2 regions of the Streptomyces spinoverrucosus genome follow, and region 2 is predicted to be linked to the other one. Evidence: predicted binding sites of a transcription regulator. Region 2 holds the regulator's gene; the other holds the start of a gene.

Region 1 (4,411 bases), 2.5 Mb from region 2:
CGCCGACCACGCCGCTCTGGCCGCCGCCGCACAACGCTGGGGCCTGAAGCAGACCCCGCTGCGGCCGCCGCCCCCGCCCGCGAAGAAGCCGACGATCACCACCCGCGCCGGCTTCGAGGTGGACGAACACGAGGAGCAGGGCCTCCCGCCGGTCTTCACCACGATCCCGACCAAGCAGAAGGTCGTCTTCCTCACCATCGACGACGGCGCCGAGAAGGACCCGGCGTTCCTGCGGATGATGACCGAGCTGCGGATCCCGTACACCGCGTTCCTCAGCGACTACCTGATCAAGGACGACTACCGCTACTTCAGCCACATGCAGTCCAGGGGAGTGGTTCTGAACAACCACACCCTCCACCACCCCTACCTGCCCGACCTCTCCTACGCCGACCAGAAGTACGAGATCTGCGGCATGCAGGACGTCATCGAGAAGCGCTACGGCGCACGCCCCCTGCTGTTCCGCCCGCCCTTCGGCAACTACAACTCCGACACCCTGCTGGCCGCCAAGGACTGCGGCATCGACTACGTCCCGCTGTGGAACGAGGAGGTCTTCGTCGACCACTGGGACTACCGCGAGTGGGACCGCGACATCCACCCCGGCGACATCGTCCTCAGCCACTTCCGGGGCAAGGACGACTGGGACGGCGGGATGCCCGACATGATCCGCGCCTTCCTCGACAAGATCACGGCGAAGGGCTACGCGGTGGGCCGCCTGGAGGACTACCTGTGACTCGGCGTGGGCGGACGGCCGCGGCCGGGGTGTTCCTGGTCCTGCTAGCCGGCTGCGCCCTGCCCGACGCCCCGCCCGAACGGGCCGCCGTCGAGGCGGGGGCGGCACCCGGCTCGGCCGCCTCCCAGCCCCCGCCCCACCGGCGCTGGGGCCTGGCCTCGCCGCTCTCCCCACGCCCCTCGCCCCTGCGCCACCCCAGGCAACCGGCGGACGGGCTCCCGCCGGTCCTGGACCACGTACCGACCGCTCACAAGGTCGTCTTCCTCACCTACGACGACGGCGCCGAGAAGGACCCGCGCTTCGTCGACATGGTCCGCGAGCTGCGGCTCCCGGTCAGCATGTTCCTCACCGACAGCGTCGCAGGGCCCGGCTACGGCCACTTCGCGCGGCTTCGCTCGGTCGGCGCGAGCGTCCAGAACCACACCCTCGACCACGCCGCCCTGCGCGGACTGCCGTACGCCGGCCAGCGCGCCGAGATCTGTGGGCAGCAGCGCAAACTCCACGCCCGCTTCGGCGTCCGCCCGCATCTGTTCCGGCCGCCCTACGGCACGTACGACACGACGACCCGCCGGGCGGCAGGGGACTGCGGCATCGCGGCGATCGTGCTCTGGCGCGCCACGATGAACGCGGACGACCTCACCTTCACGAAGGGCCCCGCGCGCCTGCGCCCCGGCGACATCGTCTCGGTCCCCTCGACCGAGACCACGACCCCGACGCTCCGCGAACGCACGACCCGACTCCTGCGCCGGGTCCAGGAGGCGGGCCTGACGGTGGGCCGCCTGGAGGACTACGTCTGAGCTCCTCGCCCGCCCGCAGCAACGCCGGGCGGCTGCGGAAACGTACACAAGCACGCACCGTACGCCGACGCGCCGCAGGCAATTGGCACTCCGCTTGACCGAGTGCTAATCCCAGTCATAGTCTCGGCTCTGGCACTCCCCCCTGGAGAGTGCCAAACAAGCGACGGGCAGGTCCGGCACCCGCGACGACGGATCGACCTGGTCGCCACCTCAGACAGTTAACCCCGTGAGATCTCCGAAGGGGGAGGTCGGATCGTGACGACCGCCAGCTCCAAGGTTGCCATCAAGCCGCTCGAGGACCGCATCGTGGTCCAGCCGCTGGACGCCGAGCAGACCACGGCCTCTGGCCTGGTCATCCCGGACACTGCCAAGGAGAAGCCCCAGGAGGGCGTCGTCCTGGCCGTGGGCCCGGGCCGCTTCGAGGACGGCAACCGCCTTCCGCTCGACGTCAGCGTCGGCGACGTCGTTCTCTACAGCAAGTACGGCGGCACCGAGGTGAAGTACAACAACGAGGAGTACCTCGTCCTCTCGGCTCGCGACGTCCTCGCGATCATCGAGAAGTAATCACCTCACGCAACACACCGTTCTGAGCTGCGCCCCTGGCCCCCGCGACCGATAACGAAGCCGGGCGCCCGGGGCGCAGTTTCTTTACCGCAGACTTTCCGAGAGGGCTCCCGCTGCCATGGCGAAGATCCTGAAGTTCGACGAGGACGCCCGTCGCGCCCTCGAGCGCGGCGTCAACAAGCTCGCCGACACGGTCAAGGTGACGATCGGCCCCAAGGGCCGCAACGTCGTGATCGACAAGAAGTTCGGCGCCCCCACCATCACCAACGACGGCGTCACCATCGCCCGCGAGGTCGAGGTCGAGGACCCGTACGAGAACCTCGGCGCCCAGCTGGTCAAGGAGGTGGCGACCAAGACCAACGACATCGCGGGTGACGGTACGACCACCGCGACCGTGCTGGCCCAGGCGCTGGTCCGCGAGGGCCTGAAGAACGTCGCCGCCGGCGCCTCCCCGGCCGCCCTGAAGAAGGGCATCGACGCCGCCGTCGCCGCCGTCTCCGAGGACCTGCTGGCCTCGGCCCGGCCGATCGACGAGAAGTCCGACATCGCCGCCGTCGCCGCGCTGTCCGCCCAGGACCAGCAGGTCGGCGAGCTGATCGCCGAGGCGATGGACAAGGTCGGCAAGGACGGTGTCATCACCGTCGAGGAGTCCAACACCTTCGGTCTGGAGCTGGACTTCACCGAGGGCATGGCCTTCGACAAGGGCTACCTGTCGCCGTACTTCGTGACGGACCAGGAGCGTATGGAGGCCGTCCTCGACGACCCGTACATCCTCATCCACCAGGGCAAGATCTCCGCCATCGCGGACATGCTGCCGCTGCTGGAGAAGATCATCCAGTCCAACGCCTCGAAGCCGCTGCTGATCATCGCCGAGGACGTCGAGGGCGAGGCCCTCTCCACCCTCGTCGTGAACAAGATCCGCGGCACCTTCAACGCCACCGCGGTGAAGGCCCCCGGCTTCGGCGACCGCCGCAAGGCGATGCTCCAGGACATGGCGACCCTCACCGGCGCCACGGTCATCTCCGAGGAGGTCGGCCTCAAGCTCGACCAGGTCGGTCTGGACGTCCTCGGCACCGCCCGCCGCGTCACCGTCACCAAGGACGACACCACGATCGTCGACGGCGCCGGCAAGTCCGAGGACGTGCAGGGCCGCGTCGCGCAGATCAAGGCCGAGATCGAGGCCACGGACTCCGACTGGGACCGCGAGAAGCTCCAGGAGCGCCTCGCGAAGCTGGCCGGCGGCGTGTGCGTGATCAAGGTCGGCGCCGCCACCGAGGTGGAGCTGAAGGAGAAGAAGCACCGTCTGGAGGACGCCATCTCCGCGACCCGCGCCGCGGTCGAGGAGGGCATCGTCTCCGGTGGTGGCTCCGCGCTGGTCCACGCCGTGAAGGTCCTGGAGGACAACCTCGGCAAGGAGGGCGACGAGGCCACCGGTGTCGCCGTCGTCCGCAAGGCCGCCGTCGAGCCGCTGCGCTGGATCGCCGAGAACGCCGGCCTCGAGGGCTACGTCATCGTCTCCAAGGTGGCCGAGCTCGAGAAGGGCAGCGGCTACAACGCCGCCACCGGCGAGTACGGCGACCTGATCAAGTCCGGCGTCATCGACCCGGTCAAGGTCACCCGCTCCGCCCTGGAGAACGCCGCCTCCATCGCCTCCCTGCTGCTGACGACCGAGACCCTGGTCGTCGAGAAGAAGGAAGAGGAGCCGGAGCCGGCGGGTCACGGCCACGGTCACGGCCACGCGCACTGACACCCAGCCGCTGTAGCTGCAGGAGAGGCCCGGCACCCGATGGTGCCGGGCCTCCCCGTTTCCCCTTCGCGGGCCTTCCGGTGACCCCCTGCCCTATTTCTCCAGCTCCTCGAACATCCCCAGCTGCTCCATCAGCCCCAGCCGGTCGTACTCCCACCAGCCCTCGACGAGCTTTCCGTCCCCACCGCACCGGAACACGGTCGTCCCCGTCATGGAGACGTCCTTCCCGGTGGCCGGAATCCCCAGGAACTCGCCCTTGTGCGTGCCCTTCCAGAACCACCGCGCACACACCCGGTCACCCTCGGCGATCAGATCCTCGATGCTGAACTCGAAGTCGAAGCCGTCCCGCCACACCCGCAACTCGCGCCGGACATGATCCATCCCGATCACGTCCTCCACACTCGCCGGGTCGTGATCGTGATAGTGCTCGCCCATCACCTCGTCGAGCGGCGGCAGCTCCCCGGGCGTCGCCATCAGCTCGAAGTACCGCCGCACCGTGGCACTGAACAACTGCTGGTCGCGCACCACGTCCAGGTCCGTGAAGGTCGGCATCTCGTCGCACAGCGCGACCAT
Region 2 (4,411 bases):
AGTCGGGCTGCGGCATGAACAGGTTCACGCCGAAGGGGCGGCCGGTCAGCCCCCGCAACTGCTTGATCTCCTGGTACATACCGTCGGCCGTCTTGTAACCGGCCGCGAGGAATCCGAGCCCGCCGGCCTCGGCCACGGCCGCGGCGAGCTGCGGCACGGAGACGCCGCCCGCCATGGGGGCCTGCACGATCGGAAGCGGAAAGAGATCGGTCAGTGCGGAGGACATGACGGCATGTTGTCACGTCCTCCGAACAAGTCCGAATCCGGCCTGACCCCGGTCATATGCCTGAGGCACCCCAAGGTCCCGTGAAGGGCTAGCGCCCGTTGAACGCGTCCTTCAACCGCGAGAACAACCCCTGCTGCCCCGGCTGGAACTGCCCCTGAGGCCGTTCCTCGCCGCGCAGCTTGGCCAGTTCCCTCAGCAGGCGCTCCTGCTCCACGTCCAGCTTGGTCGGCGTCTGCACCTCGACGTGCACGATGAGGTCGCCGCGGCCGCCGCCGCGCAGGTGTGTGACGCCCCGGCCGTGCAGGGGGATCGACTGGCCGGACTGGGTGCCCGGGCGGATGTCGACCTCCTCCAGGCCGTCCAGGGTCTCCAGCGGCACCTTCGTACCGAGGGCCGCCGCCGTCATCGGGATCGTGACCGTGCAGTGCAGGTCGTCGCCGCGCCGCTGGAAGGTCGGGTGCGGCAGCTCGTGGATCTCGACGTAGAGGTCACCGGCCGGACCGCCACCGGGCCCGACCTCGCCCTCACCGGCGAGCTGGATGCGCGTGCCGTTGTCGACACCGGCCGGGATCTTGACCGTCAGGGTGCGCCGCGACCGGACCCGGCCGTCGCCCGCGCACTCCGGGCACGGGTTCGGTACGACCGTCCCGAAGCCCTGGCACTGCGGGCAGGGCCGCGAGGTCATGACCTGGCCCAGGAAGGACCGCGTGACCTGCGAGACCTCACCACGGCCCCGGCACATGTCACACGTCTGCGCCGAGGTCCCCGGCGCCGCGCCCTCGCCGCTGCAGGTCGAGCAGACGATGGCCGTGTCGACCTGGATGTCCTTCGTCGTGCCGAAGGCCGCCTCGTCGAGCTCGACCTCGATCCGGATCATCGCGTCCTGGCCCCGGCGCGTGCGCGAGCGCGGCCCGCGCTGCGACGCCGTACCGAAGAACGCGTCCATGATGTCCGAGAAGTTCCCGAAGCCACCCGCGCCGAAGCCGCCCGCACCGGCGCCGGCCCCGGCCTGCGACAGCGGGTCGCCGCCGAGGTCGTAGACCTGCTTCTTCTGCGGGTCCGAGAGCACCTCGTAAGCGGCGTTGATCTCCTTGAACCGCTCCTGGGTCTTCGGATCGGGGTTGACGTCCGGGTGCAGCTCGCGCGCGAGCCGCCGGAAGGCCTTCTTGATCTCTTCCTGCGACGCGTCGCGACGCACGCCGAGAACGGCGTAGTAGTCCGTGGCCACTTACGACTCCGCCAGGATCTGTCCGACGTACCGTGCCACTGCGCGTACCGCTCCCATCGTTCCCGGGTAATCCATGCGGGTCGGTCCGACCACGCCGAGCTTGGCAACCGCCTCGCCGCCCGAACCGTAGCCCACCGACACCACCGACGTGGAGTTGAGTCCCTCATGGGCGTTCTCGTGCCCGATGCGCACGGTCATGCCCGAATCCTTCGCCTCGCCAAGCAACTTGAGAAGCACCACCTGCTCCTCCAGCGCCTCCAGCACCGGCCGGATGGTGAGGGGGAAGTCATGTCCGAAGCGGGTGAGATTGGCCGTACCGCCGATCACCAGCCGCTCCTCCGTCTCTTCGACGAGCGTCTCCAGGAGGGTGGAGAGCACCGTCTGGACCGTACCGCGGTCCTCGGCCTCGAAGGCCTCCGGCAGATCCTGCACCAACTGCGGCACGTCCGTGAAGCGGCGGCCCGCGACCCGGCTGTTCAGCCGCGCCCGCAGATCCGCCAGCGACGACTCGCCGAACGGCGCCGGGCAGTCGACCATCCGCTGCTCGACCCGCCCGGTGTCCGTGATCAGCACCAGCATCACGCGCGCGGGTGCCAGCGACAGCAGTTCCACGTGCCGCACGGTGGACCGGGTCAGCGAGGGGTACTGCACGACGGCGACCTGCCGCGTGAGCTGCGCGAGCAGCCGTACGGTCCGGGTCACCACGTCGTCCAGGTCGACGGCGCCGTCGAGGAAGTTCTGGATCGCGCGGCGCTCCGGCGCGGTCAGCGGCTTGACCTCGGCCAGCTTGTCGACGAACAGCCGGTAGCCCTTGTCCGTCGGGATGCGCCCGGCGCTGGTGTGCGGCTGGGCGATGTACCCCTCGTCCTCCAGGGCCGCCATGTCGTTGCGCACGGTGGCCGGGGAGACGCCGAGGCTGTGCCGCTCGGTGAGCGCCTTGGAACCGACCGGCTCCTCGGTACCGACGTAGTCCTGGACGATCGCGCGCAGTACCTGCAGCCTTCGTTCACTGAGCATCCGCGCACACCTCCAGTACGTCGTCCCCTTGGCGCTCCCCCTGGCACTCGACGCCCGCGAGTGCCAGCCTTACCGGCCCAGTGTACGGCCGTCGGGTACGCCCCGGGCAAGGCCGGTCCTGCGAGGTCGTGCGGTCGGGAGCGTAGGGCTAGCGTCGCCGTATGAACGTGACTTGGGAAGAGGTGGGCTGGGAGCGGCTCGCGCGCGGGGTCGGGCGGTGCCGGCTGCCCGGCTGGGACTGCACGGTGGGGCTGGTGATCGGGCAGGGCGCGGCGCTGCTGATCGACGCGGGGTCGAGCCTCGCGGAGGGGGCGGCGCTGCGGGCGCGGGCGGAGGCGCTCGCCGGTCATCGTGTGACCCATCTCGCGCTCACCCACCCCCACTTCGACCACGTCCTCGGCGCGGCCGCGTTCGCCGGGGCGGAGGTCTTCGGCGCGGTCGGCATCGACACCGTGCTCGGTGGCCGGCGCGGCCGTGAGGAGATCCGCGCGGACGCCGTCCACCACGGCCTCGACGCGGCGGCGGCCCAGGAGGCGGCCGACACCCTGGTCCCGCCCCGCCACCATGTCTGCGGCGAGTGGACCCTCGACCTGGGCCCCGGCCGCCAGGTCCTGCTGGCGAACGTGGGCCCGGGCCACACGGCGTACGACCTCGCGGTCCTCGTGCCGGGGGAGCCGGAGGTGGTCTTCTGCGGCGACCTGGTCGAGGAGTCCGGCGAACCGCAGGCGGGCCCGGACGCGGTGCCGTCGCACTGGCCGGACGCGCTGGACCGGTTGGTGGACTTCGGCGGCGAGGACGCGCTGTACGTGCCCGGTCACGGTGCGGTGGTGGACGCGGCGTTCGTACGGCGCCAGCGCGACGCCCTCGCCACCCGTTTCGGCGTGTCGCACGGATGACGTAAGGCACCGTCCATATCGTCATGCGAATGCGCCAGTACTCCGCCGACCTGACCCCGCCGTGGAAGAAGCCCCAGCCCGTCCCGGAGGTCCCCGCGGAGGCCGGTCTGGTGGTGGAGGAGCCCGGCACCGGTTTCTGCGGCGCGGTGATCCGCTGCGAGGCGGGAACGGTGACCCTGGAGGACCGCTTCGGCAAGCACCGGGTCTTCCCGCTGGAGCCACGCGGCTTTCTGCTGGAGGGCAAGGTGGTGACCCTCGTACGGCCGTCCGCTTCGGCTCCGGTACGCCCCGCCCGCACCGCCTCCGGCTCGATCGCCGTACCCGGCGCACGCGCGCGCGTGGCCCGCGCCGGCCGCATCTACGTCGAGGGCCGGCACGACGCCGAGCTCGTCGAGAAGGTGTGGGGCGACGACCTGCGCATCGAGGGCGTGGTGGTGGAGTACCTGGAGGGCGTGGACGACCTGCCGTCGATCGTGGCCGATTTCGCACCGGGCCCGGACGCGCGGCTGGGCGTCCTGGTGGACCATCTGGTGCCGGGCACGAAGGAGTGGCGCATCGCGGAGGCGGTGACGAGCGAGCACGCGCTGGTGGTGGGGCACCCGTACATCGACATCTGGCAGGCGGTGAAGCCGTCGGCGCTGGGGATCGCGGGGTGGCCGTCGGTGCCGCGCGGTCAGGACTGGAAGACGGGGGTGTGCCGGGCGCTGGGGTGGCCGTCGGAGAACACCGGGGCGGTGTGGCAGGCGATTCTGGGCCGGGTGGGGTCTTACAAGGACCTGGAGCCGGAGTTGTTGGGGAGGGTGGAGGAGCTGATCGACTTCGTTACGGGTAGCGGTGGGGCCTGACGTCGGGGAAGGTTCCGAACTCGCTGGTGTCCAATTCGAGTCCCAGAGCCTCCAACGGGATGGGATCGCCGAATTTGATGATCTCCTGGCTGAGGTAGTCGGCGTCCTCACCCTGGCCCGCGGGCTTCGTCAGCAGGACGCAGTGCGCCATGATCGGGTCGAGGATGAGGTACACGGGGATCTTGCCCGCCGCGTAGAT

Evidence for each region. Region 2 encodes HrcA, which represses chaperone genes, less so after heat shock. Its sites were predicted from a motif close to TTNGCACTCNGNNNNNCNGAGTGCNAA; they were not measured.
Region 1: groES (co-chaperone GroES) is a predicted target of HrcA. The motif match lies at 1,610-1,636, and genes of this name have one in related genera.

What each region holds. Positions count from the first base shown of each region.
Region 1 covers NZ_JADPZX010000001.1:3,366,792-3,371,202, reverse strand. Annotated here, with positions in the region: gene I2W78_RS14980 (polysaccharide deacetylase family protein) at 1-730, shown strand, start outside; gene I2W78_RS14975 (polysaccharide deacetylase family protein) at 727-1,527, shown strand; gene groES (co-chaperone GroES) at 1,783-2,091, shown strand; gene groL (chaperonin GroEL) at 2,210-3,838, shown strand; gene I2W78_RS14960 (ester cyclase) at 3,932-4,411, opposite strand, start outside.
Region 2 covers NZ_JADPZX010000001.1:5,869,378-5,873,788, reverse strand. Annotated here, with positions in the region: gene I2W78_RS26700 (nitronate monooxygenase) at 1-226, opposite strand, end outside; gene dnaJ (molecular chaperone DnaJ) at 315-1,454, opposite strand; gene hrcA (heat-inducible transcriptional repressor HrcA) at 1,455-2,471, opposite strand; gene I2W78_RS26685 (MBL fold metallo-hydrolase) at 2,633-3,367, shown strand; gene I2W78_RS26680 (DUF3097 domain-containing protein) at 3,397-4,212, shown strand; gene I2W78_RS26675 (Uma2 family endonuclease) at 4,190-4,411, opposite strand, start outside.